4 regions of the Planococcus plakortidis genome follow, and region 3 is predicted to be linked to each of the others. Evidence: riboswitches for the same ligand, from Rfam matches in the RefSeq annotation. Region 3 holds a riboswitch; each other region holds the start of a gene.
What was found. Region 3 has a riboswitch for S-adenosylmethionine ahead of BBI15_RS15925 (ABC transporter substrate-binding protein). Riboswitches for the same ligand answer to the same signal wherever they lie in the genome.
Positions count from the first base shown of each region.

Region 1: linked by a shared signal. The riboswitch ahead of BBI15_RS13995 (methionine ABC transporter ATP-binding protein) and the one ahead of BBI15_RS15925 (ABC transporter substrate-binding protein) in region 3 are both predicted to bind S-adenosylmethionine.
Region 2: linked by a shared signal. The riboswitch ahead of BBI15_RS03760 (5-methyltetrahydropteroyltriglutamate--homocysteine S-methyltransferase) and the one ahead of BBI15_RS15925 (ABC transporter substrate-binding protein) in region 3 are both predicted to bind S-adenosylmethionine.
Region 4: linked by a shared signal. The riboswitch ahead of BBI15_RS13370 (O-acetylhomoserine aminocarboxypropyltransferase/cysteine synthase family protein) and the one ahead of BBI15_RS15925 (ABC transporter substrate-binding protein) in region 3 are both predicted to bind S-adenosylmethionine.

Region 1 covers NZ_CP016539.2:2,790,807-2,798,795, forward strand. Annotated here, with positions in the region: gene BBI15_RS13970 (ATP-binding protein) at 1-454, opposite strand, end outside; gene BBI15_RS13975 (OsmC family protein) at 605-1,051, opposite strand; gene BBI15_RS13980 (carbohydrate kinase family protein) at 1,069-2,007, opposite strand; gene BBI15_RS13985 (MetQ/NlpA family ABC transporter substrate-binding protein) at 2,196-3,026, opposite strand; gene BBI15_RS13990 (methionine ABC transporter permease) at 3,039-3,710, opposite strand; gene BBI15_RS13995 (methionine ABC transporter ATP-binding protein) at 3,700-4,713, opposite strand; SAM riboswitch class I at 4,784-4,889, opposite strand; gene BBI15_RS14000 (carbon-nitrogen family hydrolase) at 4,936-5,730, opposite strand; gene BBI15_RS14005 (pyridoxal phosphate-dependent aminotransferase) at 5,816-6,985, shown strand; gene BBI15_RS14010 (purple acid phosphatase family protein) at 7,018-7,989, opposite strand, start outside.
Region 2 covers NZ_CP016539.2:722,646-730,634, reverse strand. Annotated here, with positions in the region: gene BBI15_RS03770 (phytoene desaturase family protein) at 1-178, opposite strand, end outside; gene BBI15_RS03765 (class I SAM-dependent methyltransferase) at 415-1,008, shown strand; SAM riboswitch class I at 1,264-1,369, shown strand; gene BBI15_RS03760 (5-methyltetrahydropteroyltriglutamate--homocysteine S-methyltransferase) at 1,468-2,595, shown strand; gene ade (adenine deaminase) at 2,836-4,578, shown strand; gene BBI15_RS03750 (hypothetical protein) at 4,752-5,108, opposite strand; gene BBI15_RS03745 (GIY-YIG nuclease family protein) at 5,284-5,802, shown strand; gene glcT (glucose PTS transporter transcription antiterminator GlcT) at 6,178-7,020, shown strand; gene ptsG (glucose-specific PTS transporter subunit IIBC) at 7,206-7,989, shown strand, end outside.
Region 3 covers NZ_CP016539.2:3,199,558-3,207,546, forward strand. Annotated here, with positions in the region: gene BBI15_RS15905 (ABC transporter ATP-binding protein) at 1-93, opposite strand, end outside; gene BBI15_RS15910 (ABC transporter ATP-binding protein) at 90-1,097, opposite strand; gene BBI15_RS15915 (ABC transporter permease) at 1,111-1,941, opposite strand; gene BBI15_RS15920 (ABC transporter permease) at 1,965-2,909, opposite strand; gene BBI15_RS15925 (ABC transporter substrate-binding protein) at 3,003-4,583, opposite strand; SAM riboswitch class I at 4,864-4,966, opposite strand; gene BBI15_RS15930 (alpha/beta hydrolase) at 5,067-5,834, opposite strand; gene mmuM (homocysteine S-methyltransferase) at 5,998-6,951, opposite strand; gene BBI15_RS15940 (amino acid ABC transporter ATP-binding protein) at 6,993-7,730, opposite strand; gene BBI15_RS15945 (amino acid ABC transporter permease) at 7,730-7,989, opposite strand, start outside.
Region 4 covers NZ_CP016539.2:2,672,728-2,680,716, forward strand. Annotated here, with positions in the region: gene BBI15_RS13345 (sensor histidine kinase) at 1-379, opposite strand, end outside; gene BBI15_RS13350 (response regulator transcription factor) at 517-1,209, opposite strand; gene BBI15_RS13355 (EamA family transporter) at 1,290-2,153, opposite strand; gene BBI15_RS13360 (helix-turn-helix domain-containing protein) at 2,337-2,567, shown strand; gene metX (homoserine O-acetyltransferase MetX) at 2,624-3,643, opposite strand; gene BBI15_RS13370 (O-acetylhomoserine aminocarboxypropyltransferase/cysteine synthase family protein) at 3,656-4,945, opposite strand; SAM riboswitch class I at 5,046-5,160, opposite strand; SAM riboswitch class I at 5,348-5,460, shown strand; gene BBI15_RS13375 (methionine ABC transporter ATP-binding protein) at 5,593-6,624, shown strand; gene BBI15_RS13380 (methionine ABC transporter permease) at 6,614-7,264, shown strand; gene BBI15_RS13385 (MetQ/NlpA family ABC transporter substrate-binding protein) at 7,333-7,989, shown strand, end outside.

The DNA.
Region 1 (7,989 bases), 410 kb from region 3:
CACCGATGACGCGTCCATCGCCGTCATAGATCGGCGCTTTTCCGCGCAGGCTTCTGCCGAGCGAACCGAATGCTTCAGACACATAGACTTTGCCTTCCTGAAGGGCACGGTCATTATCACCGCCGACCATCCGTTTGCCGATTTTGTCGGGATCCGGATGCGAGTACCGGACGCTCTCCCTATTGCCGATAACGATGAACTCAGCACCCACTTGCTTGCGCAAGTATTCGGCGAGCGGCTGGATTTTCAGCGCTGGTTCTTCGTCGTCCATCGCTTCGACGATCGTCGGCATGGCCGAAATGCCGATCGCCGTCTCCTGTGCCCGTTGGCCGATATTCTCTTTGATTTCCGCAATTTCCTGATAGCTCAAAATCCCGCCGAACACCGCCGTCGTCAACAGCACGAGCGAAGTCGTCAGCAAGATGATTTTTGTCTGCAGCGATAATTTTTTCATGGCACCCGTCCCCTGTAGCGACCGTTTTTCATTAGATGTAGTCTACCATATCCCAAAATGGCTGAAAGAAAAAATTCTTGGAATTCTCTAAAAACATTATTTTCCCACTAAAAAACCCTGTTCTCCCAAACGGGAAATCAGGGTGTGGCTTCATTTTTTTGTAATATCAGCTTCCAGCTCGACTACGACATTGCCTTGGATGGCGCGCGTGATCATGCAGGAAGACTCCGCTTTTTCCGCGAGTTTTTGGGCCAGCTTGAATTCCTTTTCCCCCGCTTCTGCTGGCAAGACGACTTTCGGCCGGTGGATGATCTTTTTATAGGTGATGACTCCATTTTCGACTTCTACAATTCCTTCCGATTCCATCGTCAGCGACTCTTTCGCAAGTTTGCTGCGCTCCATCATTGCGGCGAGTGTAATGATATAGCAAGTCGCTGCCGCACCGAGCAGCATTTCGTCAGGATTCGTGCCGACTCCTGGGCCGTCCATTTCCGGGGGAATCGAGATTTGCGTCTTCAAATTCCCCGATTCGATGGTCCCGACATCGTTCCGGTTGCCGGGCCAGTCTGCTGTTAAATGAAAACTATGCAAAGCCATTGCTGTTTCCTCCTCTTCTATTCCCAATCTTCCATATCTTCGCTTCGCGGCATCGCTGTGATGGCTCCCGCCCGCGTTGCACAAAGAGCCCCCAGCTTATTGCCGAATCCAGCGCAAGCAATCAATTCTTCCTGGTCTTCCGGCATGCCATTTAAATGGACATGACGGATGATGCCTGCCATGAACGCATCCCCGGCGCCTGTCGTATCCACAGGCTTGACCGGCACAACCGGCACATGGATCGTCTCCTCTTTAAATACCGCGTGCGTGCCATGCTCCCCGTCCGTGACAAAAACGACAGGCAGCCCGTAAGCCTTCAGGCGCTCGATGCCCGCTTCCATTGAATCAGCTTCCATGAGGAACAATAATTCTTCGACCGTCAATTTCAAAATATCCGCCTGCGGCAAAAAGCGCAGGACGGTTTGACGGCACAACTCCTCGCTTTCCCAGCGCAGCGGCCGGATATTGACATCGTATGAACAAATCACTTTGTGGGACTTGGCCAGTTCCAAAGCCTGCGCCGTCGTTTCACGCGCTTCCGGATGGAACAGCGTCCCTGAGCAAAAATGGAACAGGCTCGCCGATTCGAACGCTTCACCCGCCAGTTCCTCTGCCTTCACTTGCACATCCGGCGTTTCATTATCATAAGAAGCGAAGACACGATCGTTCGTTTCCGTTAAATGAATATAGACGCCGCTGATGCGTTTTTCCGGATGTTTGATGGAATGGGTCAAATCGACACCTTCCGCCCGCAACGCCTGGCAGAAAAAGTCCGAAATCTCATCGTCGCCGGTAACCGTGATGAATGCCGACGGAACCCCGAGGCGGCTGACGCCGGCAGAGACGTTGACGGTGGCGCCTCCGAGATACAGATCGAATAAATCGTTGTTTTTAGTCGTAGCAATATAATCGACAAACGCGTCGCCGTAAGTCAGGACGTGCCTGTTAGATTCCATAATCCTCTCCCTTTCTCCAAAGAACCCTTGTCCGCTGCAGATACTGCCTGCAGTGGCCTGTTGAAATTCACTTTCCCTATTATTTCAACAGAAAACAAGCAGGGCAAGGGAAAAGTTTGAAAAGTACAGAGCAACGGTGTCTTCACATAAAAAAAGCCGGAGAAAAACTCTCCGGCCGGCTTATGCCATTATTCAGCCATCCACTCCGGTTTGCCGAAGCCTTCGAATTGCTCATCGATGACCGCTTCAAATTCTTCCGACTCGACAATCTCCACCAAATCCGCCGCCAGTTCACTGTCTTCATTTTCAGCAGAAACAGCTACGACATTGCGGTACTGGTCCGGCATGTTCTCGAGCGCCAACGCATCAAGTAAGTCCATGTCCGCTGCCAGCGCGAAGTTGCCTGGAACGGCTGCGAGGTCTGTGCCTTCAACAGCGCGCGGCAATTGCCCCGCTTCGATCGGCTGGAACACCAGGTTTTTCGGATTTTCCGTCACATCGCGCTCAGACGCTTGAAGCACTTCCGCTTCCGGGTCGAGTTCAACCAAGCCTTCATCCTGCAGCATCAATAATGCGCGCGCACCGTTGACAGGATCGTTCGGAATCGCGATCGTCGCGCCATCGGATACCGCATCGAGCGAATCGAACTCATTGGAATAGATGCCCATCGGCGCGGTCGGGACCGTAATCAAGGCGCTCAGGTCCATATCATTTTCTGTTTCGAAGTTTTCCAGATAAACCGTATGCTGGAACAAGTTGGCGTCGATTTCTCCGTTGTTCAACGCGTTGTTCGGCTGGATATAATCGCTGAATTCGATCGTTTCGACCGTATAGCCTTTTTCTTCAAGCGCCGGTACGATCGCTGCGTTCAGCATATCGCTATAAGGGCCGGCAGTCGCGCCGAGCTTAATGTCTTTCGACGCTTCGCCGCCTTCTGTCGTTCCTGTGTCCGCTTCTTCTCCGCCGCATGCGGCTAAAGTGAGCGCGCTCGCTGCCAATATCCATGTGAGTTTCTTCATGTTATTCTCCCCTTATCGTTTATCGAGTTTTTTGGCTGTAAAGTCGCCTGCCTGTTGAATCAATTGGACGAGCACGATCAAGATGACGACCGTCACGATCATGATCGTATTATCATATCGGTAATAGCCGAAACGGATCGCCAAATCGCCGATGCCGCCGCCACCGACGACGCCCGCCATCGCGGAATAGGCGATGAGGCTGATGACCGTCAGCGTGATGCCTTGGATCAGGCTCGCCTTTGCTTCCGGCAACAGCACGTCCTTGATGATCATCCAAGGCGTGGCACCGACCGCGATGGCCGCTTCGATGACGCCTTTATCGATATCCCGCAGCGCGGTTTCGACGATGCGCGCGAAAAACGGGATCGCCGCCACCGATAAGGAAACGCTCGCTGCGACCGGCCCGATCGTCGTACCGGTGATCAATTGCGTCAGCGGGATGAGTGCGACCAGCAAAATGATGAACGGAATCGACCGGACAATATTGACGACAAACCCGATGACGGAATTGACCGGCCGGTTTTCCCAGAACAGGCCGCGGTCCGTGACGAACAATAAAATGCCGAGCGGTAAGCCGACAATAAGCGCCACTGCGAGCGAGATGCCGATCATGATCAAGGTCTGGTAGAACGCCACTTGGATTTCCGGCCATAATTCGATGATTCTTTCCCATTCAATTCCCATGATCCATCACCTCCACAATCGCTTCACGCTGCTCCAGATAGTGAAGCGCCTGACTCACATCTGTTTGAGCACCTTTCAGTTCCATCACGAAAATGCCGAGCGGCAATTCCTGTATGTATTCGATCGCCCCGTGCAGGAAATTCCCTTTGACCGGATAGCTTTGCAGCATATCGGAAATAATGCCGTCCCCTGCGACCTCGCCTTTGAACAACACTTTGACGATCGTGCCATCACATTTCTTCAGGATTTCTTCCGGCACATTGAATGACACGACGCTCGAGATGAATTCCTTAGTCAAAGCGGTTTTCGGTTCTGCGAAGATATCGTAGACACGGCCTTCTTCAATGACCTGCCCAGCCTGCATGACCGCCATGCGGTCGCAAATTTCCTTGACGACGTTCATCTCATGCGTAATCAACACGATCGTGATATTGAGCTTGCGGTTGATGTCTTTCAATAAACGCAAGATCGATAAAGTCGTATTCGGGTCGAGTGCGGATGTCGCTTCATCGCACAACAGCACGGCCGGGTCATTGGCAAGTGCGCGGGCGATACCGACGCGCTGCTTTTGCCCGCCGCTCAGCTGTGCCGGATAGACATTGCGTTTGTCCGACAAGCCGACCATTTCCAGCAGTTCATCGACGCGTGGTCCGATTTTCTTGCCCGGTGTGCCTGCTGCGCGAAGGGCGAATGAAATGTTCTCAGCGACCGTCTTTTGGCTGATCAAGTAGAAATGCTGAAAGATCATGCCGATCTTAAGGCGCGCTTTCCGCAAACCGTCGCCACGCAGTTTCGTTAAATCCTGGCCGCCGACTTTCACCGTGCCTGACGTTGGCCGTTCAAGCAAATTGATGCAGCGGATGAGTGAACTTTTCCCGGCGCCGGAATAGCCGACGATGCCGAAAATCTCACCGGTCTTCACTTCCAAAGTGACATCATCGACGCCTTTGACCGTGCCATGTTTCGTTTGATAGGTTTTGCTCAGTTTTTCGATTTGAATCATGCTGTCAACTCCCCCAGGCAAATAAAAAATGCCTCTTTTATCAAAAAGAGACATCGAAAATTAGAATTTCGACTTATCTTTCAGAATGGATTCCATTCTGCAGGACTTGGCACCTTCCCATAAATGGGGGTTGCCGGACGTCATAGGGCCTTACCCTCGGTCTCTCTTGATAAGCATGCGTATTTGGTTGTTTTCAATATTACCTGCAGGGGCAATGGCTTGTCAATGCGATTTTTCAAACTTTTTGTACAATGGGACGCGCCGGTCATCGAATACGGGGATGCGGCCCCGCACTTCATCGACTTCCGAGAGATCGATGTCGGTGTAGCCAATGCCTTGTTCTTGCCCCATGTCCATCCGCACTTCTCCCCACGGCGCGATGACCATCGAATGGCCGCCGAACTCATTTTTCGGGTCGCTGCCGATGCGGTTTGCGGCAATGATGAAGCATTGGTTCTCGATCGCGCGCGCCTGCAGCAGGATGCGCCAATGATCGATACGCGCTGCCGGCCATTCCGCGGGCACGAAGATGGCCTTTGCGCCGTTCAGCGCTTGTGCACGCAGCCATTCCGGAAAGCGGATGTCATAGCAGATAACGCCGCCGAAAGTCTCGCCGCCTATTTCGAACGTGCCGAGCGACTGGCCTTCTTCGAGGTGGATATGCTCATCCATCAAGCCGAAGCGATGCGCTTTGTCGTATTCCGAAACGAGTGCGCCCGTGCTGTCGACCACATACATCGTATTGTAGAAACCGCCCTTTTTCTTCGTGGAGACCGAGCCCCCGACGATATGGACGCGATGCTCTTTGGCGAATCGTTTCAGGAAATCCGCCGTTCGGCCATTGCCGTCCGCCAGTTCATCAAGTTCCGTCAATGCATAGCCGGTGTTCCACATTTCAGGCAGGACGATGAGCTCTGCGCCGTTTTCTGCCGCTTCTTCCAAATAATTTTCCACGCGTTGAAAATTCGTTTCCGGTCCCCCGAAAGCGATATCCATCTGCACACAAGCGATCTTCATGTTCTCTCCCCCTGTAGACAGTTTAGATTAAACTCTATAAGATTTGAGGTAGATGTGCAATTATTTAGAAAATGAGGAGGATTCCATGGACTTTTCAAATCGATTACAAAATCTTCCCGACCAATTTTTCGCCGCGCTTGTCGCAAAAGTTGCAAAAGCGGTCGACGAAGGGCGAGACGTCATCAACCTGGGCCAGGGAAACCCTGATCAGCCAACACCGCCGCATATCGTCACAGCCTTGCAAGAGGCAGTGGCGGACCCGAAAACGCATCGCTATTCGCCGTTTCGGGGACTCGGCACATTGCGTAAAGCGGCCGCGGATTTCTACAAACGGGAATACGGCGTCGATATCGATCCGGATCTTGAAGTCGCCATTCTTTCCGGCACGAAAATCGGCTTTGTCGAATTGCCGATTGCGTTGCTGAATCCAGGTGATTCCCTGTTACTGCCAGATCCCGGCTATCCGGATTATCTGTCCGGCGCACCGCTCGCCGACATCGAAATCGATTTGATGAAGCTCGAGCAGGACAAGGGCTATTTGCCGAACTTTGACGATGTGTCGGAGTCGGTTCGAGAGCGTGCCAAACTCCTGTATTTGAATTACCCGAACAACCCGACCGGCGCTACGGCCGACCAGTCATTCTTTGACGAGACCGTACAGTTCGCCAAAGACAACGACATTGCGGTCGTGCATGATTTCGCTTACGGGGGCATCGGTTTCGACGGCCAGAAACCGGTCAGCTTCCTGCAATCCGACGGCGCGAAAGATGTCGGCATCGAAATGTATACCCTATCGAAAACCTATAATATGGCGGGGTGGCGCATCGGGTTTGCAGTCGGCAATTCCAAGATGATCGAAGCCTTGAATTTGATCCAGGACCATTTGTTTGCCGGCATCTTCCCTGCGGTCCAGCTTGCCGCGGCTGAAGCACTCAGCGCAAGCCAAGCATGCGTCGACGGCCTTGTTGGGCTATATGAAAAGAGACGCCACGTATTGGTCGAGGAATGCCGCCGGATCGGCTGGGACGTGGAAGCGCCTAAGGGGTCGTTCTTTGCCTGGCTGCCCGTTCCGGAAGGCTTCACGAGCGTCGGTTTCTCCGATTACCTGCTGGAGAAAGCGGATATCGCTGTCGCCGCGGGAAGCGGATTCGGCTCGGGAGGCGAAGGCTTCGTCCGCGTCGGCCTATTGGTCGATGAACAGCGCATCAAAGAAGCACTTGAACGAATCGAGAAATTGGGCATTTTCACTAAATAGGCATAAAAAAAGAAGGCGCAATGCCTTCTTTTTTATTTTGTATTAACGACCATTTCCATGTCCCAATACAGGTCGGAACTGAAGCGGTCGTCTTGATGCACTTGGGCAGCCAGTACATTCTCTCCGTCTTTCAGATGGGAAAGCGCCTCTTTATCCAAGTAGATTCGCTCGATCCGGTCTTCACTGCCGAGGTCTTGATCGCTCACCGCTTCCTGGTAATCTTCAAAACCGAATTCGCCTGTTTCCGGCATATTGAAACGCATGATCTCTTCTCCGTTCAAATACAGGATGACCGCATCATCGACGCCGAACTCCACATAGCCGAGATCGCCTATTTCTTTCACATCCTCCACTTCGAATGCCGCCCTGAAATACGTCAAGGCGATTTTTTCGGTCTCATCCCCGCCAAATCCGACAAGCGTTTCCACAGGGCCAAATTCCGGCCGTTCCTCATCTTCCGGGAAGCCGAGCGGGCCAGCGCCCCGTGACCACTTGCTGTCATCAAAATCGGCTTTAACCCAGTCTTTTTTCTGGTCACTGCCATCATCCAAATACCGCCATTCACTGCCCGCATCGAGCAGCCCGATTTCTTCATGTTCCACCAATTCGAATTCAACCGCATTGCTTTCCCACACTGTATCGCCATCTTCCACTTCTGCATATACTTCCACTTTGCCAGGTTTTGCATCTTCCGCCGCCTCGATTTTTCCGTCTTTGATCCGGATGTCATCCCGGCTCGTTCGATAGGTCACCGATTCAGGCGAAATATCGTATTGGCCGCCTTCTTCGTTTTCGCCTGTAATCTTCAATTCCGTTTCAGGATAGAAGGAATTCTCTTCCGTGGCCAGGACGGTGCTGTTTGCTTCAAGTTCCACTTTTTCAAGCGCTGGCACGACCGTTTCGATGGATGGGTCTTTGATGATTTCGTATTCATCGACCAACTCTTCCGTATCGGTTCGGTAGGTCTCAAAGCGCAAACGCGTCGGCTCCACTTGGATATTCAT
Region 2 (7,989 bases), 780 kb from region 3:
TCGACGGGCCCAAATCAAAGCCGAAGCCGTCCCGCTCCAAGCGGTTCACTTTCCCGCCGATATGCCCGTTCTTTTCATACAACGAAACTTCATAGCCTTTTTGCTGCAATGAAATCGCCGCCGACAAGCCCCCAAGGCCTCCCCCGATCACGATTACGGATTTTTTCGCTTTGCCCATATATGTACCGCCCCTTTTTTAATGAAATATGTATCGCTTTTTACTTTAAAACCGCCTATATGGAAATTTCTTTAACCCTCAGCCAATATCCTTGTTATTCCCTTCATCATAAGCTTAAAAACGCATATTGTATAGTTTTTGTATAATCCTATACGAGCTGTTCATTAGAGGAGTAGATAAAGCCCCAGACGGGAAAGTGAGAAGAATAGTAAGCAAACGAAAAAGGAGCTGATAAGATGGCTGGATTCCTGCCACATATATACGACACGGCCATGAAGCCGTTAGAGAAAACCCGCTTTGAGAAGATCCGCAAAAACCTCGTCTTGCAAGCGACGGGGCACGTGCTCGAAATCGGCTTCGGGACGGGCGCGAACTTCCGCTATTACCGAAATGCCGAACGGGTCGATGCCATCGAACCGAACCCGGAGATGGGCAAACAAGCCGGCAAACGCATCCGGAAATCGAAAACACCGATCCATACGTACGAAGCGATTGCTGAAGAACTGCCTTTTGACGATAACAGCTTCGATACCGTCGTTGCGACATTGGTGTTCTGCACAATCCCTGACCCTGTCAAAGCACTTGAAGAAATCTGCCGCGTCAGTAAACCGGGTGCAAAGATCCTCATGTTCGAACATGTCAAAATGGACCAGCCGGTCATGGGCAAAACCCAGGAAGCCTTGACCCCCGTCTGGAAAAAGCTCTGCGACGGCTGCCATTTAAACCGCGATACGTTCGATTTGGTGAACCGTTCACCGCTGGAAATCGTGAATGTGGAATCCTATTACGGCGGCCTGTTTTTGACAATTGAGAGCAGGAAACCCCTATGAATTGCAGCTGCCCCGAATTGTAGCTGTCCCTGTGTCCGGCACAATTATGACTATTTATCAATTAGCATGAAAATTCACGACGACATCCGAAGAGCTATCTTTTTAAGCATTTCATATTCACCCATCTTGTATACGGTATCTCTTGAATTGTGTGATGCACAGGGACACAAACAAAAAACTCCCCTCTCCCTTGCAATTGTCCGAAGATTGCTTTAATGTGAACATCAATCATTTACAACTAACTCAATAATCGATTTCTTATCAAGAGAGACGGAGGGATTTGGCCCTGTGAAGTCTCAGCAACCGCCCTGATCCAGGACAAGGTGCTACTTCCAATAGGCGATAGCCTAGAAGATAAGAAGAATGCATTTCCCATAAACGGGGCTTTCTTCTTATTTGAAGAAAGCCCCATTTTTCATTTCCATCACCTACACTAAAAACAGAAAGAAGGAATTTCACATGACCCATTCAACTATTCAAACAAGCCCTAAACTAACTACAGCACCATTCAAGGCGGATCACGTTGGGAGCTTATTGCGCCCCGACAGCATTCACGAAGCCCGCAAACAGTTCAAGGAAGGTGCCATTACGGCAGATCAGCTGCGGGAAGTCGAGACGTCGGAAATCAAGCGCATCGTCGACAAGCAAATCGAAGTCGGGCTCAAAGCCGTGACGGACGGCGAGTTCCGCCGCACGTTCTGGCATACCGACTTCATGTCTCATATCAACGGTTTCGAAGGCTATACGCCGGAAAAAGGTTATCAGTTCAAAAACGTCGAAACCGAAGCCTACGACGTCCGCAATACCGGCAAGATTTCATTCAATGAAAATCATCCCTTCCTCAGCGATTTCGTCGAATTCAAGGAAATCGTCGGCGGCCGCGCCGTCCCGAAACTGACGATCCCAAGCCCGAACCAATTTTTCAACCAAGGCATCCGCAACGAAGAAATCTATCCGGACCTGGAAGACTATGCGAAAGACGTTGTCCAAGCATACCGTGACGCTCTCAAAGCGTTCTATGACGCCGGTGCGCGCTATATCCAAATCGACGATGTCTATATTGCCGGGCTGTCATCGCCCGACATCCCGTTCAACGACGGCAAATACAACCGCGACTATTTGATCGACTTGGCGCTTCGCGTGGCAAACGGCGTGCTCGAAGGCAAACCGGAAGACCTTGCCGTGACGACCCACTTGTGCCGCGGCAACTACCAATCCGACTGGGCATTCGAAGGCAGCTATGCATTGATCGCCCCGACCTTGTTCGCCAAGGAAAAAGTCGATGGCTTCTTCCTTGAATACGACGACGACCGCTCGGGCAGCTTCCAGCCACTCGAGCACATTCCATCAGGCGGCCCGAAAGTCGTACTCGGCGTTTTCACATCGAAAAACGGCGAACTCGAAGACAAACAAGCGATCAAAGCACGCGTCGCAGAAGCCGCAAAATATGTGCCACTCGAGCAACTGTGCATCAGCCCGCAATGTGGGTTCGCTTCGACGCATCACGGCAATCTCCTGACCGAAGAGCAGCAATGGGACAAACTCCGCTACATCGTGGAAGTTTCCGAGGAGATTTTCGGAGAATAAATGGAGAAAGCAAGCGCGAATTTGCGCTTGCCTTTTTTTGACGGGAATTGTGTGTAACACAGGGGCCGATTCAAACCGGAATCCACTTCCCACATGTTTTCTGCGTTTTGAATTGTGTCTGACACAGGGACACCTCAAACATTCCTCTCTTTTTTGCTAGAGCTTGAAGCCGCCCTGCTGTAGAATAAAGCAAAACTCGAATCTCCTTGAATACACAAGCGAGCAGCAAAAGGAGCGTGAATGGACTTGAAAAAAGCCCAATTGAAAAACAGGATCGACGTTGCCAACAAACGGAAAAAAGCAGACCTCGTCATCCGCCATGCGTCGATTGTCAATGTCTTCACGAAAACCTTGACGACCGGAGACGTGGCGGTCAGCGATGGCGTGATCGTCGGAATCGGTGAGTATGAGGGCATCGAGGAAATCGATGCCAAAGGAAAGTTCATCGCACCCGGCTTGATCGATGCCCATGTCCACATCGAGTCGTCGATGGTCACGCCCCAGCAGTTCTCGCAAATCGTGCTGCCGCACGGCGTGACGACTGCCATTACCGATCCGCATGAAATCGCCAATGTCAGCGGGACGGACGGGCTTGAGTTCATGCTGAAAGATGCGCGATCGGCAATGCTCGATATTAAAATGATGCTGCCGTCGTGTGTCCCGGCGACGCCATTCGAGAATGCGGGAGCCCGGTTGTCTGCGGGCGACTTGCGGCCTTTTGCCGGGCGCGATTCAGTGCTCGGCTTGGCGGAAGTGATGGATTTCCCCGCCGTATTGAATGGAGATGAAGCGATCCTCGATAAACTCCTGCTGAGCAATCAAATCGACGGCCACGCAGCGGGACTCAGCGCAAATGATATCAATGTTTACGGCACCGCCGGCATCTTGACGGACCACGAATGCGTGACGAAAGAGGAAATGGCGATGCGCCTTGAACGCGGCCTGTACGTCATGCTGCGAGAAGGTTCTGTCGCGAAAGACCTGCACGCTTTACTCGAAGGCGTAACCGAACAAAATGCGCAGCGCTGCTTGTTCTGCACAGATGATAAGCACCTTGATGATCTGATCGAAGAAGGCAGCGTCGATTACAACGTCCGGACAGCCATTCAGTATGGCATCCACCCCATCACCGCCATTTCCATGGCGACCTTGAATGCTGCCCAATGTTTCGGGCTTCATCATAAAGGTGCCATCGCTCCTGGCTATGACGCAGATTTTGTCTTGCTCGATAATTTGGAAGACTTCACGATTGCTGAAGTCTATAAAAGTGGGCAGTTGGCGGCGAAAGACGGCCGCTATGCAGGGCCCGTAAATACAGACTGTGACAGCTCCTCGGTGCGGGAAACAGTACGCATTGCCGAACTGTCCGCAGACATGCTGCAAATTCCAATGGGCACGAATGCGGCCGCACATATTATCGGCATCAACCCGAACAAATTGATCACCGAGCATTTAATAGAAGACGTGCCAGTCGCTGACGGCATGTTTGTTTCGAATCCGGCAAGCGGCCATTTGAAAATCGCCGTCATCGAACGCCACCGGGCGACCGGCAACATCGGGCTCGGCATTGTCAAAGGGCTCGGCCTCCAAAACGGCGCCATCGCGACAACCGTCGCGCACGATTCGCATAATGTCATTGTGGTCGGGACGAATGATGACGATATGTTAGCAGCAATCAATGCACTCCAGCAGCTGCAAGGCGGTTTGGCGGTCGTCCAAAATGGCGAAGTCCTGGCCAGTTTGCCGCTGCCGATTGCCGGCTTGATGTCCGACAAACCGTTTCCTGCAGTTTATGAGCAGCTGAAGACAATGGATCACAGCCTGCTTCAGATCGGTGCTCCAACCCATTTCAATGCCTTCCTGACTTTATCGTTCCTGTCGCTGCCGGTCATTCCCCACCTGAAACTGACCGACCGGGGATTGTTCGATGTCGCGAAATTCCGGCATATTTCTGTTCCTGTCCCTGTGTCAGACACAATTTAAACGTAAGGAAATGACTGAGAGTATGGATATGGCGGAGTTTATCTCTTGCGCATGACTGAATTCGTCCCTGTGCACCACACAATTTAAGCAAAAAAAAGAAGCCCCTCCGTATTTTCGGAGCGGCTTCATTCTTTTTCATATTTCGCCCACTATGTGCAAAACAACTTAACAAATCATGGCCTTAACTCATCAACAATAGTTTGCAAACCTGTTAAATTTCCTTTATTGAGAGTGGAGTAATAATCTATATGCTTCTGTACAGCATTTAATGCATTGACGAAGCGCTGTTCACCGTAATCTTTTCGAATACTCTCCAACAAAAACTTGTTTGTCTCATTATTAAATGCCCGTTTGTATTCTTCTCCACTCATCATAGCCAGAAAAATCATGATGTACGCTTGCGCAGATCCTTCGTTCATTCCCGAAATTCTATTGATTTCAATCTTCCCGTTATTTCTTGTAAGATGTCCTGCAAAAACTCTTTTGGCTATCGGGTATGCTTTTTCACTCATCTCCATAGTAATTTTCATAAGTTTCCCCCTATTCATCTTTAAAAACATTTAACTTAATTAATACATTTTAACTATTAATTTATTTGTGTAAATAGCATTATAAATTATACACTAATATACAAATATTTAACAATTTAAGTTATGATCATCTTATATTTTTATAATATCTTATTTTTTAAAAGGAGCTTATTATATGACCATCACTGCATCAACTTTGATTCAAATCCAATGGGAAGGTTCTTATAAACTAAAGGACTTGCCCAATTTAATGAATGACGAAACTGACTATGGAATCTATCAAATTTATGGAACTCACCCGGTGTATGGAAGTGATGTCTTGCTTTATATTGGAAAAGCAGACTATCAAACACTAGGCAAACGAATTTCTCAGGAAAATTGGTTGTATACCAATGACTCGAACAACCATAAAATCTATATTGGCAGGCTTCATGGAGCACAACCGTTAAATGAAGACACATGGTCTACCTATATCGATTTGGCAGAACGTTTGTTAATCTACTCCCATAAGCCTGCCTACAATGCCAGAAGTATTGCTTCCTTCCCTGAAAAAGAACTTCAACTCATACATGTCTTAAACTGGGGTGATCATCGTTCCTTGTTGCCGGAAGTTTCAGGTTTGCGATGGACCGGTAAATTAGATGACGTTGAATATGAAATGTTCAAGGTACAAACTGATGATACGCCTGTTTGAAATTAACTCTTAAAACCGGCCATCCACTATTTTGTATATAAAATGCATGAAAAAGCTCCCTACAATAGAGAGTTCCTTCATGCATTTTTCTTTGGGTTTTCGTCTTGAACAAAACCTTTTAAACACAGGGAATTCAATGCCTAATTGTGTCTAACACAGGGACGCAACCGACCGACATCGAAATTGTGTCTAACACAGGGACCAATTCAAACCGAAATCCCCTCCCTATGCGTTTTCTGTGGAGCGAATTGCGCCTGACACAGGGACACTCAAGAAAGCACCTCTCAAACTTCGAACTTGTTTTCCCACGCCCATTTCCTGTATAACTTGAATTATGCTTAACACATCGAGGCGTGTTTTTGAATGGAGGAAATCATGGAACAGCTATTGACCATCGAGAAAGTATTGAATAACAATGTCGTGATCGCCCGCCATGATACCTATAAGGAAGTCGTCTTGATCGGAAATGGCCTCGGCTTCAACCGGAAAAAAGGCGATGTCATTTCGTTTGGCCATGCCGATAAGACCTTCCTGTTAAAAGACGAGGCGGAAAAGAAACAATTCGTCAATTTGATCCCGCATATCGCTGAAGACCTCATCGCGTTTATCAACGACCAGCTCTTATACATCGAAGAACAGATGGGTACCGAGTTGAATGAACACATCCATGTAGCGCTGACGGATCATTTGTCTTTCGCCATCAAGCGCATCCAGCAGAACATGCAGTTCTCGAACTCCTTCCTGTTTGAAATCGAGTCTTTGTATCCGAAAGAATACCAGGTGGCAAAAGGCGTCGTGAAGGCATTCGAAAACCGCATGGGCATCGTGTTCCCGGAAGGCGAGATCGGCTTTATCGCGCTCCACATCCACAGCGCCGTGACCGATAAATCCTTGCGTGACATCAACCGCGACCATGCGCTCATCTCGCGCCTGACGCAATTGATCGAAGACGGGCTGAAAGTCGATTTGAGCAAAGACACCGTCAATCACCACCGGCTGATCCAGCACCTGCACCGGGCGATTGACCGCATCCATCACGGCGAGTCGCTGGGCGATGAGAATAAACTCCAGGAGCTATTGAAAGCCGAATATCCCGTGTGCTATAATTTGGCTTGGAAGCTGATCAAAGTCATGCAAAACCAATTAAAAAAGCCTGTCGACGAAGCGGAAGTGCTTTATCTGACGATTCATCTGCAGCGCTTGACCCATACAAACTGATTCATACGTGTTACTGATTCGATCAGGCATGAGTATGAAAAGGTACAACGGTTAATCCAGGGGCTTCTCCCCTTTTTTACCGATGCCTTTTCCGCTCATGCCTTTTTTGTATGCTTCAACTTCCGCCAAACACGCTCAAGCCATTTGCATTCGCACTTCGTTTTACCAATAAAGGAGGAAACTTTATGTCTACTAACGTATTCGGTACTTTGCAAAAAGTCGGGAAGGCATTGATGCTGCCGGTCGCGCTCTTGCCCGCAGCCGGAATTTTGCTGGCATTCGGCACAAGCTTTTCACAAGACACATTTGTGGAAGCGGTACCATTCTTCGGCACCCCGTGGGTCCAGTCCTTGCTCCACGTCATGGCGGAAGCCGGCGGTGTCGTCTTTGATAACCTGCCACTGCTATTTGCGGTCGGCGTCGCGATCGGCTTAGCCGGCGGCGACGGGGTCGCAGGCCTCGCCGCGATCATCGGCTATTTGATCATGAACGTCACGATGAAAGCCGTCGGCGGCATCACGGAAGACATGGCCACGTCAGACCCGGCCTACGCCATGGTCCTCGGGATCCCGACCTTGCAGACCGGCGTCTTCGGCGGGATCATCGTCGGGATACTGGCCGCAACCATGTACAATAAATTCTTCAATATCAACTTGCCGCAATTTCTCGGCTTTTTTGCAGGAAAGCGCTTTGTCCCGATCATCACCGCTTTCTCGGCATTGTTCCTCGGCATCGCCATGTTCCTCGTCTGGCCTTTCGCACAGAACGGCTTGAACGCGTTGTCCCATTTCATGCTGGAAACGAACCGCACACTGGCGGCCTTTGTATTCGGCGTCATCGAACGTTCGTTGATTCCTTTCGGGCTCCACCATATTTTCTATTCGCCGTTCTGGTTTGAGTTCGGCTCATATACCAATGCCGCAGGCGAAATCATCCGCGGCGACCAGCGCATCTTCTTTGAACAGCTGC
Region 3 (7,989 bases):
AAGCGCTTTGACGTAGCTTTTTTCGCGCTGCAACAAGCCTTTTTTGACGGGGAAATGGACATGCAGCCCTTTGATATCCAATAATGCGCTCATGTTGTCAGCACCTCTTCCAATTGGTTTTTCCGTTCTTCGAATTCATTGCTTGAGAGAATGCACGCTGCCGAATGAGTGTCTTCGCGACGCTCCAGCGGCGGATCAACTTGCCGGCATGCGTCCCGTGCGAACGGGCATCTCGGTTCGAACGCGCATCCTGCCGGCCGGTCGATCAAACTCGGCGGCTGCCCGTCGATCGGGATGAGTCGCTCTGGGCCGCCTTCCCGAATGACCGGGACCGAACGCAAGAGCGACCACGTATACGGCATCGACGTTCTATAGAAGATATCTTCAGCACTTCCCGATTCAACGATTTTCCCGGCATACATGACCAAGATGCGGTCAGCTAAATGAGCCACGACGCCGAGATCGTGGGTGATGACGAGAATGGCCGTGCCGTATTTTTCCTGTATGCCCTTCAGCAAATCCAAAACTTGCGCCTGTATCGTGACATCCAGCGCCGTCGTCGGCTCATCCGCAATCAATAGTTTCGGATTGGAAGCAAGCGCCATGGCGATCAAGACACGCTGGCGCATTCCACCCGAAAATTGATGCGGGTAGCTGTTCATGCGCGCTTTGGCATCGGCAATGCCGACGTCTTCCAATAACTCAATCGCTTTTTCGCGTGCTTGCTGTTTCGGCCGTTTTTGATGCGCTTGAATGGCTTCGATCAATTGCTTACCGATTTTGGATACGGGATTCAAACTCGACATCGGATCCTGAAAAATCATGGCGATGTCATTGCCCCGCAGTTTTCTCAGTTCCGTCTTGCCCATCTCCAATACCGGCTGGCCTTCAAAATAGATCGTGCCTTCCGGATATAGTGCAGGCGGTTCCGGGTTGAGCTTCATCAAGGAATGGGCGAGCACGCTTTTGCCGCTCCCCGACTCCCCAACGATGCCGATGGTCTCTCCTTTTTGGATGGAGAAGGACACGCCGTCGACCGCTTTCACGAGGCCGCCCGGTGTATCGAGATGGACATGAAGATTATCTACTTGCAGCATTCGAATACCCCTTTCAGGCAAGCTTCGTTTTGCGCTTGCGTTTCGCTTGATGTGGATTAAAACTGTCTCTTAGCCCATCGCCGAGCAAGTTCAAAGCCAGAACGGTGATGACAATCGCAAGGCCCGGGAAAATGGAATACCAAGGCGCGATGGTCACGTAAATCTGTGCTTCCTGCAGCATATTGCCCCAAGTCGGTGTGGACGGGTTGACCCCTACGCCAAGAAAGCTGAGAGCCGCTTCCGCTAAAATGGCTTTCGCGAAAATGAAGGTGCTTTGGACGATGACCGGGGACAAAATATTCGGCAATATGTATTTAAAAATAATTACCGCATGGCTCGATCCGGTCGTCTGTGCCGCTTCGATATAGGATTGGTTTTTCACTTGCAGCGTCGCCGAGCGGACGACTCTCGCCATGACCGGGAAAAATGCCAGTGTCAGAGCGATGATGATATTGGTGATGCTGCCGCCAAGTGCCGCGACCAGCGCAAGCGCAAGGATTAGCGCCGGAAATGCCAGAAAGCCGTCAATGATTCGCATCAGCACAAAATCCACTTTGTGGAAATAGCCGGAGATTAAGCCAATCACGGTGCCGATGACCGTCGATAGCACCGCAACGACGACGCCGACAGACAAAGAAACCCGAGCGGCGACGATGGTCCGCGAGAAAATGTCGCGCCCGAAATCGTCAGTGCCGAACCAATGCGCTGATGATGGGCCGGTCAAGCGCTGTTCCGGGGAAATCGCGGCTGGCGAAAACGGCAGCCAGGAACTGGCGGTGATCGCTGCAAGCGCGACAAGTACCAGCATGGCGAGTGCCAATAGATTCGTTTTCTTAGTAAGCATCGGTTTTGTCTCCTTCCAAATGTTCAATCATAGCGGATCCGCGGATCGAGGAATGTATAGAGCAAATCCACTAACAGATTGACGAACACATAAATGCCGGCAATGAACAGGACAATTCCCTGTACGACAGGGTAATCGCGGCGATGGATGGAATCGACCAAGAGCTGGCCGATGCCCGGAATCGTGAACAAAGTCTCGATGATGACCGTGCCCCCGAGCAAGCCGGCCACCGTAGCGCCGAGCACTGTGGTCGTTGGGATCAAGGCATTGACGAAGACATGGCGCATCAATACTTCGCGTTCCTTGACACCTTTCGCGCGCGCCGTTTTGATGTAATCCTGATTGACCGAATCGAGCATGCTGTCGCGCAGCATCCGGGCGATGATACCCACTTCGACGATCGCCAGCACAAACGACGGCAAGAGGATATGGTGAAGCCACGCATCCGCCCCTTCCGCAAACGGCACATAGCCAGCTACCGGAAAGATCGGCAGCGCGACGCCGAAGCCAAGCACCAATAGCGTCGCGAGCCAGAATTCCGGGACAGATACACCGAACAAGGAAACCGATGTGAAAATCGGATCCAAGACGGTCTTGCGCAGCGCGACGATGAGGATCGCCACCGGAATGGCAATGGCGAGCAAAATCACCGTCGATAGCGCCATCAGGCTGAAGGTCGGCCCGAAGTTCTCAGCGATCAGCGAGGTCACCGATTGCGAAGAGTAAACGGAAGTTCCGAGATCCCCCGTGATGACTTGTGAAAACCAATTGAAAAATTGGACGTACAGCGCTTGGTCCAAGCCCAGTTCACGCTCCAAATCAGCAATCGCTTCCGGTGAACTGTCCTCCCCTAAAATGAGGAACGCCGGGTTGCCGGGCGTCAGATGAACGATCATAAAGACGATGACACTGACGACCAGCATGACGGGAATCACCGATAACAACCGGCGAATCGTGTAGTTCAGCATTGCGTGTTCCCCCTTCTCCATAAAAGGAAGAAAATCGCCAGCATCGTTCCTGACGATTTTCTTCTCTTAATTATCCTGTTTGATGGCTCGTCGTTAATTGGTTTTATACGTATTCCAGAAGCGCGGGCCGTACCATTCGCTATAGTCGTGGATATCGGTTGTGCGCGCATTCAAGTTCGAGATGTTCGTCACTTTTTCAAACGGCAATTCTTCATAGAGCGTTTCGTTCAAGCCGGCGAGGATCTGCTGTCGCTCTTCCTCGGATTCCGCTTGTGCCCACTTGGCGATTTGCTCCTGCCATTTCTCACTGTTGTACCAGCCGCTGCTGTTCGAATCCTGGCTCAACATGCCTGCCTGGTTCGGCGAGAAGAACGGGGACCATCCAACGACCACTAGATCCCAATTGGAAGCCTCTCCCCATTTCTCAAGGTATGTTGCCCATTCATAGGATTCCAGCTCGACCGCAAAGCCGGCTGCTTCAAGCTGCTGTTCAGCGATCTCGGCAATTTTCTTATAGTCGTTGGAATCGCTTGAGAAGATGATTTTGATCGGTTCGCCGTCGTAGCTGCTTTCTGCCAATAAGCGTTTCGCTTCCTCCACATCATAGGACAGGAAGCCGTCTGTGTTTTCTTCCGAATATAGTGCGGTTTGGTTCGGCGTGAACAAAGCGCCGTCCAATTCGTAAAATTCCTCGTTTCCGTATGTCGCTTTGGCAATTGCTTCTTTATCGAGCGCCGCGTTCAATGCCTGGCGCACTTGCAGGTCATCGAAAGGCGCTTCCGATTTATCCGGCGTCAACACTGTATAGCCGTTAGTGGCGGTGCCTGCTTCGATATTCGGCGTGCTTTCAATCACTTCGTACAAATCGAGCGGCACTTCATCGCCGAAATCGTAAAGCCCGGTTTTCAAGCCATTAACCACCACTTGAGGGTCTTTGACGATCTTGAAATGGACCGAATCCACATACGCTTTTTTCTCTCCCGTCAAACCGCTTGTCTCATCGGTTCTGGATGCATAGTCGTCGTATTTGGAAAGTACGATTTCATCGCCGCGCTTCCACGAATCAAACTGGAAAGGCCCGGTGCCGATATACTGGTCATGGTCGAGCGGCTTTTCGCCGGCCGCTTCAGCGACCTCTTTCGGCAAGATGACGGCAGCCGATTTTGGGGCAGCCAAGTCGGAAAGTAAAGAGCTATAGGCTTTGTTCAATTGAATGGTTAACTGCAAACCGTCTGCTTCCACGGACTCAACGTGGTCGTTGGTGATCTTGCCGACAGATGACACTTTCAGCCAACGTTCGATGGACGCTTTGGCATCTTCTGCCGTTACTGGTTCCCCGTTATGGAAAGTTACGCCTTCACGCAAAGCAATCGTGTAGGTTTTTCCGTCTTCACTCACTTCATAATCTTCTGCGAGCAGCGGTGCCGCTTCAAAATCCTGGTTCAAGGCAAACAAGCCTTCATAAATATGCCAGCCGATTTTGCGAGCGGCACTTTCCCCTGTATACATCCAATCGAGCGTGTTCGGATCTGCGCCGATCGCCACATTCAATTCTCCGCCTTCTACAGGTTCTGAAGCTGCGCCTGAATCTGATGGGCTTGCTTCACTGCCGGAACAACCGGCCAATCCGATAAGTGCAATTAACGTGATAACTAAAAAGATGATATTCTTCACGATGTTCCTCCTTATGATTTAAAAAATAATGATGCTTCGAGTATGTATGCAACTGCTTAAAAGCCTATCCAAGTTCCCAGATTTTCAATGAAGCGTCGAAGTGTTGATGCGCCAATCTGCCGCTCAAGCTCCGACGGGATTTCGAAAACCATTTGTCCACTGAAGGCACCTCCTTCGCTAAAAATAATTTATCTTACCTGTTTACTTGGTTTTAACGTAATAAAAAAACCCCTTCTTCTTTTCGACAAGAAGAGGAGTGGTTTCATACGTTCGATCGCCTCTCTTATCTCTGTACTCGCGGTACAAGGAATTAGCACAGTGCCGCATTGCGGTCTGCTGCTTTGACGTCTCAGGGCCAGTCCCTCAGTCAATCTCGATAAGATGATTAAATTGTAAAGTTCATGTTACGGCCCTTGATCCAGCTTGTCAACATTATTTTGAAGAAATTGAATTTATTTACATGACGTTGAAATTCGATTTGGTTTACGCTTGCCGTCCTGTCGGCAAAACACTCGACTGTTCGATCCATTCAATAGATTTGGCGACGATAAAATCCAATTCATGGTCCATGGAAGCGATGTGATAGGAATTATGGAGTTCGTGCTTGAACGCGTGTTCTGAACCGACCTTGCCGAGAATATAATCGGTGTTGGCTGGCGGTACGACATGATCTTCAAGCGACTGGAAACACACAACCGGGCAGTGGACTTCGCCGAGCTTTGCGCGGACAGCATCCATATAGCCGAGCAATTGCTGATACGCTTTGACCGGCGCTTGCCCGTAAGTGATTTCCACCGCATCCGCTTTTTTGATATCGGGCGCATCTTCTGTGACGTAAGCATGGGCCGGGCGGCTGCGGTAAGTTTCAAATTGCGGGATGTCGATCGCCGGATTGATCAACGCGATGCCCTGGATTTCAGAATGGCGGCTGGCCAGATCCAAGCTCAAGGTGCCGCCCATCGATTGCCCAATGACAAAGACCGATGTGCATGTTTGCTTGAGTTCTAAATAGGCCTGCTCGACACTCTGGAACCAGTCCTCATTAGAGAATGGTTGCAGGTCCTTGAAATGGGTGCCATGGCCCGGCAGCCGCGGACAGGAAACCGTATAGCCTTGCTTGCCGAGCGCTTCGCCTAATTCCCTGACGCTTTGCGGCGTGCCGAGAAACCCGTGGCACAATAGGATGCCGGTGCTGCCGCCTTTCAGAAAGAAGGCTTCTGCCCCTTGGATGACAGGATATTGTTCGTTCATGCAATCCCTCCTTCAGCTGTTTAAAATCAGGAGGCCCACTAGCTGCCCCTAATGTGAAGTAGTGCGAAAAAAGCTTATTCACATTAGACTATATTTAAAACCTACTTGTCAACTAGGTTTTATAAAATGAACGATCAACCACACCAGGCGCTCCCTTAATGCTTTAAACTTCCGAAGGCTTCCCTTGGCGCGCCCATGACGCAATCGCTGCAATATCAGCGGGCGTCGTGCTGCAACAGCCGCCAATGATGTCAGCTCCTGCTTCATGCCAGGCTTTCGAATTGGCTGAAAACGCACCAGCCGACGGTTCTTCGCTCCAGGTTTTGCTTACCGGGTCGTAAGTGGCGCCGGAATTCGGATAGACGATGACCGGTTTGGAAGATGCGCTTTTCACTTCCTGGATCAAGGATCCGATAAATTGCGGCGCTGTGCAATTAATGCCGATCGCCGCCACTTGCGGCTGGACATCGAGCCAGTTCGCACAATCTGCAATCCGCTCCCCGTCGCTAATATGGAACTCATCTTTCGCGCTGAACGTGAACCAGGCAGACACTTGCGGAAATTCTTCCAGCACGCTTACGATCGCTTTCGCTTCCACGAGGCATGGCAAAGTTTCACATGCTAACACATCCGCCCCTGCTTCGACCAGCACACGGATGCGCTCTCTGTGGAATGCAGCCAATTGCTCTTCGCCAATCGCATAGCCGCCGCGGTATTCAGACCCGTCCGATAAAAACGCACCGTACGGGCCGACAGAGGCCGCCACTAAAGGCTTCGGCCTATCCGAACGATCCGCTGCAGCGTCCCAAAACTCATCGCGTGCTTGCGTTGCCAGCTGGACAGATTTCGTGATCAACGCGATCGCTTGTGATTCTGTCAGCCCTCTTTCCCGGTAGCCTTCAATGGTCGCCTGGTAACTGGCCGTAATGGCACAGTCCGCTCCCGCTTCGAAATAATCCACATGCACTTTCTTGATCAACTCCGGATTTTCAATCAATATTTTCGCGGACCATAAGGAATCATTCAAATTGCATCCGTAGTTCTCAAGCTCTGTCGCCATCGCCCCGTCCACAATCAGGACCGGGAACTCGTTCAATATCTGTTCAATCGGGTTCATTCCAAATCATCCTTCCGCTCTCAGTCGTTACACTTTATTTTTCAGCCTTGGACGGCTTTCCCTAAAAATTGCCTCGTTCTTTCGACGGCGGGCTTGGTGAAAATTTGCTCAGCCGTGCCTTGCTCGATAATGACGCCGTCTTCCATAAAGATGACGCGGTCTGAAATTTCCCGCGCGAAACTCAATTCATGGGTTACGATGAACATTGTTTTGCCGGTGTCCGCGACGCGGCGGATGGTGGCCAATACTTCATCGACCAGTTCCGGGTCCAGAGAAGACGTCGGTTCGTCGAATAATAGCACTTCCGGGTCCAAAGCGAGCGCACGGGCGATGCCGACGCGCTGCTGCTGGCCGCCGGACAATTGCGCAGGGTAATGGCTCAGTTTATTCGATAAGCCGACCTGCTCGAGCATCTCGATGCCTTTTTTGTCAGCGGCGTCTTTTTTCATCCGCTTGACGCTCGTCAACCCGACGGAGACATTTTGCAGCACCGTCAGATTCTTGAACAAATTATATTGCTGAAACACCATACCTGTGGCGGTCCGGAGCGCGAAGATTTCTTTTTTCTTAGCGGCCGCCGCATCCACCCGCTTGCCGCCGATTTCCACGATGCCGCTCGTTGGCTCTTCTAAAAAATTGATGCAGCGCAACAGCGTCGATTTCCCGGAACCGCTTGGCCCGAGAACCGCCACCACTTCACCTTTCTCGACGCTTAAATCAATCCCTTTCAAAACATGCTGGCGGTCGTAATATTTATGCAAGTTCTCCAATTTGATCATCAGGCAATCCCTCTTTCATATCTGCGTGCACGTTTCTCGATCTTCACCAATAAGCGCTCGACGGCAATGCATAAGATCCAATAGACGATCGAGACGGCGATATACACTTCAAAGAACGCCAAGCCGCGGGAGCCGAGGATTTTTGCCTGCCCCATGATATCGATGACGCCGATGATAAACACGAGCGAAGTGTCTTTGATCGTGCTGATGAACATATTGCCGAGATTCGGGATCGCTACTGTCAAGGCCTGCGGGAAGA
Region 4 (7,989 bases), 530 kb from region 3:
CGGAAAATTCTTCACGAACAGCCGAAATTTCCTCTGTGCGCTGTGCTTTCAATTCTTCCACTAAAGAGCTATCGCCTTCTTTTTCAGCTGCTGAAACCGCATCCGCATATTGATCCCGGACCGCCTGAATCTGGTCAGTCAAGGAATTGTGATCCATGCGGTATTGGTCGATTTCCCAGGAAGCGACCGATTGATCGACCGTGGCATTCGGCGGAGCCAGTTCGAACAGCAGCAACCCTTCCGTAAACCTGGCAAAATCGTAATGAAAAGCTTCTGTGTCCGTGTAAGCTTTGCCAAAATAACCCGCCCCTTTTTCCACGACGGTCCATACGCACAAGAGCAACAAGGAAATGCCTGCAAGCCACATCCATTTCTTCATATTATAGTTCTCCTTTTGTTAAGTGGCGGAGTGTGGCGAGCAAATCTTCCGGTGACTTGATGACAAAGTCCAAAATAAAAGAAGAGCAGTAGACGAGACAGATCACAGCAACTGCAATCGCAGCAACCGACCAAAGATCATTTTTCCATTTTGTAGCCAATGCCCCACACCACCTTTACATACCGCGGATTTTTCGGATCCGCTTCGATCTTCTCCCGGATTTTACGGATATGTACAGCGACGATGTTTTCTGCATTATATGCCGGCTCCCGCCAGACCCGTTCGTAGATCTCACCGATGGAAAAGACACGGCCAGGATGCTGCATCAACAACTCTGTTATATTGAACTCTGTCGGTGTCATACGGATTTCTGCGCCGTCTACCGCCACCGTTTTCGACTCTGAATCCAGCCTCAATCCGTCGATTTCAAGTGTATGGCCCGACTGCTCATAATCCCCAAGAGTCACGTAACGTCTGAGTTGCGATTTCACCCGCGCCATCAATTCCATCGGGTGGAATGGCTTAGTCACATAATCGTCCGCACCGATCGACAACCCGTGGATCTTATCGGAATCCTCGCTTCTCGCACTCAGCATGATGATCGGGATATTGCGTTTTTCACGAATCTTGAATGTTGAATGGATGCCGTCAAGCTTCGGCATCATGATATCCATGATGACCAGATGCACTTGCGTCGTTTCCAGCAAATCGAGCGCTTCCTGGCCATCTGCTGCCCCTACTACCAGAAAGCCTTCATTTTTCAGATAGATGCCGATCCCTTCCCGGATTTCCTGGTCATCATCCGCCACCATCACTGTCAATTGTTCCACACGTTCCACCTCTTTTCATTTCTGGCTTAAGTATAAATTGAAATTCTTAAGCGAAGACCACTCAAATTCTGAAGAAATTCTTAAGCTTTGCGGTTTTTGCCGAATGCCAGCAGCGCAATGCCGCCGAGCAGCAGCATCACTCCGATCCACGATTGCCCGCTCAATGCTTCGCCGACAACAGCCACTCCCAATACGGAAGCCGTCAGCGGTTCGGCAAGCGATAAAGTGACCGCTGATGAGGAGGGGATGGCTTTCAGCCCGCTCGAGAATAATAGATAGGCAAGACTTGTCGCTGCAAGGCCCAGATAAGCCACGATCATCAAGTTCTGGGGTTCAGCCAAATAACCGATATCCAGGAAAATCAGGAACGGCAATAAGCCGATGCCGCTCAATGAAAAGATCACAGCCACCGCAGGCACCACGTCCATGAGGCCCAATACATTTTTGCTGAACATGGCGTATCCCGCAAACGCCAACCCGGCGAGCAGGGCCAGCGCCACTCCGAGCGGGTCGACAATATAACTATCCCGGTTCGCAAAAAGCAAAATACAGCCGGCGACCGATAAGACGCTCGAAAATACCCACACGCGATCGGGTTTGCGCTTCAATACGAGCGCTTCCAATATTCCCGAAAAAGCCGGCGCGCTGCCGATTGCCACGACCGTTCCGATCGCCACTCCCGTCAATTGCACCGACGAAAAAAAGAACGGCTGGAACAGGGCCATGCACAACGCCGAAAGCCCGATCCAAAACCATGGGATCCGTACACCTTTCAATCTCCCTGACATCCACACGAACACCAAAAGGCCGAAGCCCCCAATCGCGAGACGTGCCGCACCGATCGTCAACGGATGGGCTTCCCCCACCAGAAAAGTCTGGGCAGTCCCTGTGGTCCCCCAAAGCATTGCCGCAACTAACACCCATATGTATGCCTTTATTTGCATCAGCTTCCACCGCTTTCTATCTCTATGGTATAAAATATTCTTTTTGAAAAGCATGCTGGAAAAATCGCCTTTCTTGCACTAGATTCTGGAAATCCTTTGGCACCTCCTAAAGATAACATGGCGCGGATGGTTTGAGATAGGCTGTAAATAAGATTATAATAGAAGAAAAGAGGAGGCGATCGCATGTATATGACAGTCCCGGAAACTGCCGCTTTTTTGTCGATGCCGGAAGAGCAAGTCAACCGCTATGTACTTGAAGGCCGGATTCGCGCAGTCCACGACGGAGAACAATACTTGATCAACACCTCCCAATTCGAAAGCCATTTCCAACAGCTCGAAATCGCCAAACTTGAGCTGGAAGAGTGGCGCGCGACGCCAATCCCCGATGACATCGATATTAAAGACGAGGATTGACGAAACGCAAAAAAGATCGAAGCCGTATAGGCTTCGATCTTTTTTAATGAACAGGTTTATGCTAATACGCGGCTTTTGGCATTCACCGTTTTCCGCAGTTGCGCCTGGACGTGATGTGCCCATTTTTCGAATTCCACCAAGAATCCATCGTGGCCAAAATCCGTTTCGATTTTCTCCCATTTGGCATTCGGCTGGGCTTCGACCCAAGGAATCATCAATTCTCCCGGATACAATAAGTCGTGGCTATAGGAAATCGATAGCAGTTCAGTGTCCAGTTCCGCATCTTCTACATCATGGGAATTCATCGCTTTCAGCAAAACGAGATAGCTGTTCGGGTCGAAGCGCCCTGCCAGCTTGCGCCCTTGATAATCCAAATAGGATTGAACCTCGAAATCCTCTCCGCAACGGGCGCGCCCAAAGCGCCCATTGAACAATTGGCCACTCCGGTATGTCACCATGCCGGCCATGCGTGCGATTTCAAAGCCTTTCAGCCGTGTTCCCGATATATAATTCCCTGATTCGAATTCCGGATCGTTTTCGATCGCCTGGATGCCGATATGGTTGAACGCTACACCATAGTCCCCATAATACGGTGTCACTGCAAGTGTTATTGCCGTATCCAGAAACTCAGGGTACAACCTGGCCCACTCCAAGGTTTTCATGCCTCCGAGAGATCCACCGATCACTGCTGCAAGGTGGTCGATCTCCAGCGCCTCCAGCGCCTTTTTCTCCGCTCTCACCATATCGCGGATCGTCAGTTCAGGAAATGCCGCACGGTAAGGTTCACCGGTTTCCGGGTTGACCGAAAGCGGGCCTGTCGAACCGCTGCAGCCGCCGAGTACATTGAAAGTGATGACTTGGAACTGCCCGGTATCCACCGCTTTCCCCGGGCCGATCAGCCCTGCCCACCAGCCCGGTTGATCTGCAGTTCCCACTGCATATTGATCGCCCGTCAACGCATGGCAAACCAGAATCGCCGGTGCAGAACTGTTTCCGACGCGTTCATACGCTAATTCCACTTCGGGCAATAATTGACCTGATTCAAGTGTCAGCTGGCCGATGGATACTGTCGTCATCCCAATCCCTCCTTACGCGTTCTCGAGTACTGCCGCTTGGATCGCTTGTTCCAAATCAGCGATTAAATCTTCATGGTTTTCCAGTCCTACAGACAGACGGATCAATTCTTCCGTGACGCCACTGTTTTTCAGTTCTTCTGCTGTCAATTGCTGATGTGTCGTTGAGGCCGGATGAATGATCAATGATTTGGCATCGCCGACATTCGCCACGTGAGACCATAAATTGACACCGTCGATCACTTTGCGGCCGGCTTCCCGCCCGCCTTTGATACCGAAGTTGACGATCGAACCGTAGCTGTCTTTCAGATATTTATCTGCAAGTTCCTTGGATGGATGCCCTTCAAGCCCGAGGTAATTGACCCATTCGACTTGCGGATGGCCATTCAAGTATTCCGCGACTTTTTGTGCGTTCGTCGCGTGGCGAGGAATCCGGAGATGTAAAGTTTCAAGTCCCTGGAGCAGTGCATGGGCGCTGTCCGCACTGAGCGATGGCCCGAAATCACGCAACAGCTGGACACGCAATTTCGTCGCGAATGCGGCTTCCGGCACATCGATTCCAAAGCGGATGCCGTGGTATGTTTCATCCGGTTCCGTGTAATTCGGGAAGCGCGGGTTGTCCCAGTTGAAACGTCCTGCATCGACTGCTACGCCGCCGATCGTCGTCCCGTGCCCGCCGATCCATTTCGTGGCGGAATGAATGACCACGTCTGCGCCGAATTCAATCGGGTTGCTGACAAAAGGCGATGCGAATGTATTATCGATCAACAGCGGTACGCCATTTTCATGCGCGATATCCGCCACACGTTCCACATCGAAGACGTTCAAGCTCGGATTTCCGATGATTTCGCCGAACAAGGCTTTTGTCTTGTCCGTGATCGCTGCGCGGAAATTTTCAGGGTCGGTCGCATCGACGAATTTTACGTTAATGCCGTAGCGCGGCAATGTGTTGGCGAATAAGTTGTAAGTGCCGCCGTACAAATTGCTATCAGCAACAATTTCATCTCCCGCTTCCGCTATATTCAACACGGAGAAGGCGATGGCTGCCATTCCTGACGACAAAGCTACTGCAGCGGTCCCGCCTTCAAGAAGAGCGACGCGCTGTTCGAATACATCGACTGTCGGGTTCATGATGCGCGAATAGATATTACCTGTCTCTTTCAAGCCGAATAGGTTCTGTGCGTGCTCAGTATCTTTGAATACATAAGAAGTCGTTTTATGGACCGGTACGCCGCGAGCGCCTGTCACTGGATCCGGTTCTTGGCCGCCGTGTAATAGAAGAGTTTCTGGTTTGAAGTTTGTCATTGTCAATTCCTCCTGTGTTTATAATGGTTGTTCGGGTTTGAGGAGGACACAAAAAGGCCCTCTTCAGAAAGAAGAGGGCCGTCATATACGGATTTGCCTCCTCTTATCTTTCAGCGACGCAAATGCGCGCTGTAGGATTTAGCACCTTTCCAGACATGAGCCTGTCGGTTGCCGGGCATCGTAGGGCCTATTCCCTCCGCCTCTCGTGATAAGAGTATTCAGTTATTTTTTTGCTTGAGGAAAAGTATAGGGGACACCGCCATTCAAAGTCAAGCATATTTTTCAAAAAATTTTAACTACTATAAATGTCTGGGGCCGCCAAAAAAAAATCTTCAAAAGCTGTTGACTTTTTCCTTAATTCAAAATAGAGTAGGAATCACGAATTGAATAGCTTACATCACTTTCTTATCCAGAGAAATCGAGGGACAGGCCCTATGACGTTTCGGCAGCAGATTCGCAAATCCGCGAAAACTGTGCTAATTCCTGCAAATGCTTCGGCATTTGGAAGATGAGAATGAGATGGTTTCATATTTTGGAGCCCTCTTTTTTCTTGTGGACAAGAAAAAAGAGGGCTTTTTGTTGTTATTTCAAGAAAGTGTTCGTACGCACTCATTCGAATCGTTATTTGCAGCCACAGGAGGGACACCATGATTCAATTTGAAGCAGTCGAGAAAACTTATGTATCCGGCAAACAGCAAGTCCATGCACTCAACGGCATCGATTTGACCGTCGAGACCGGCGAGATTTACGGCGTCATCGGATTCAGCGGTGCCGGAAAAAGCTCATTGATCCGCACAGTGAATTTGCTCGAGCGCCCATCGAAAGGCCGCGTGCTCATCCACGGGGAGGATATTTCCACTTTGAGCGCACGTAAAATCCGCGATACGCGAAAAGACATCGGCATGATCTTCCAGCATTTCAATTTGCTGAACTCAAAAACCGTGCACCATAATATCGCGATGCCGCTGCTCCTGGCCAAGACCCCGAAAGCGGAAGTCGACCGGAAAGTCGCAGAACTATTGGAGTTTGTCGGGCTTGCCGACCAAGCCAAGAAATACCCCGACCAACTATCCGGCGGGCAAAAGCAGCGCATCGGCATTGCGCGGGCACTCGCCACAAACCCATCAATACTGCTATGCGATGAAGCAACGTCGGCACTTGACCCGCAGACGACCCAGTCGATCCTGGATCTTTTGCGCCGCATCAACCAGGAATACAACATCACCATTTTGCTTATCACCCATGAGATGGGCGTCATCCGGGAAATCTGCGACAAAGTGGCAGTCCTTGAAGAGGGGCGCGTCATCGAACAAGGCAGCGTATTTGAAGTGTTCACCAATCCAAAGCATTCGACGACGAAGCGTTTCGTCCGTTCCGTCATGAACGATGAATTGCCGGACTCCCTGCTTGAGCAGATCCGTCATAATGATGGCGCACGGCCGATCTACCGGGTGCAGTTTACCGGAAATTCGGTCGGCCAGCCGTTCATGTCAAGGGTATCGCGCGAATTCCAGCTTGATTTGAATGTATTGTTCGGCAATATTACCGAACTTCAAGGCATTCCGTACGGCAACTTGATTGTGGAATTCGACGGCGCACCCACTGAAATCGACCGGGCTCTTGCCTCGATCCGCAACGACAACATCCAAGTAGAGGAGGTGCAGCAGCATGCAGGTTGATCAATCGCAAATCCTCGAAGCTCTATGGGAAACGCTTTACATGACGGGCGCTTCATTCGTGTTCTCACTGTTCATCGGCTTGCCGCTCGGCATCTTGCTGGTCGTTACAAGAAAAGGACATTTGCTGGAAAACGAAGCGGTCTTCAACGTATTGAACATTATCATCAATATTTTCCGTTCGGTTCCATTCATCATTCTGATGGTCGCCATCATTCCATTGACGCGCATCATTGTCGGCACCTCGATCGGCACGGCCGCAGCCATTGTCCCACTGGTATTCTACGCAGGGCCATACATCGCCCGGCTCATCGAAAACTCTTTGCTTGAAGTCGATAAAGGCGTCATCGAAGCCGCACAGGCAATGGGTGCCTCTCCCGGCCAGATCATTTTCCGCTTCCTGATTCCGGAAGCGCTCAGCTCCCTTGTTCTCGCCTTGACGATCGCCATCGTCGGCTTGATCGGCGCATCCGCCATGGCCGGCGCGATCGGAGGCGGCGGGCTTGGCGACTTGGCCATCACTTATGGTTATCAGCGTTTCGACACCCTGGTCATGTTCTTGACTGTCGCTATTCTCGTTGTCCTAGTCCAAGGCGTCCAATCGCTCGGCAACCTTATGTCCAGAAGAGTACGGCGGAGTTAACTTAATCCGCATTAACCTATCGATCAATCAAATCAACTATTATAAAAACCCAATTGGAGGATTTCACCATGAAAAAACTGACAGCACTTATAGCAACAGCAGGACTAGCCACACTTCTCACCGCATGTGGAGATGACAGCTCAGCCGGAGAAACCACGAAAGTGACACTTGGCATCAGCGGATCGGATACGACCATCTGGGATTATGTCGGCGATAAAGCCGCAAAAGAAGGCATCGAGCTCGACATCATCACCTTTTCGGATTACGTCGCGCCAAACCTGGCACTTGCTGAAGGTGAACTCGATTTGAATGCTTTCCAGACCATCTCGTATTTCGATGAATTTGTCGAAGAGCACAATGTCGATATCGTCCCGATCGGCTCTACCGTCATTGCGCCGATGGGCTTGTATTCCGAAAAATACGACTCGATCGAAGAACTTCCTGATGGCGCCCAGATCGCCATGCCGAATGAAGCGACCAATATGGGCCGCGCGCTTCTTTTGCTCGATGAATCCGGACTTATCACTTTATCAGACGAGGCAGGGCTGACGGGGACAGAAGCAGACATCGTCGAGAATCCGAAAAACATCGAAATAGTCCCTATGACTTCCGGCCATACGCCGCGTGCCATGGCCGATGTCGCTGCTTCCGTCGTCAATAATGGCATCGCCGTCGACGCCGGATTGAACCCGACAGAAGACCCTATCGCCCGCGAAAGCGATACG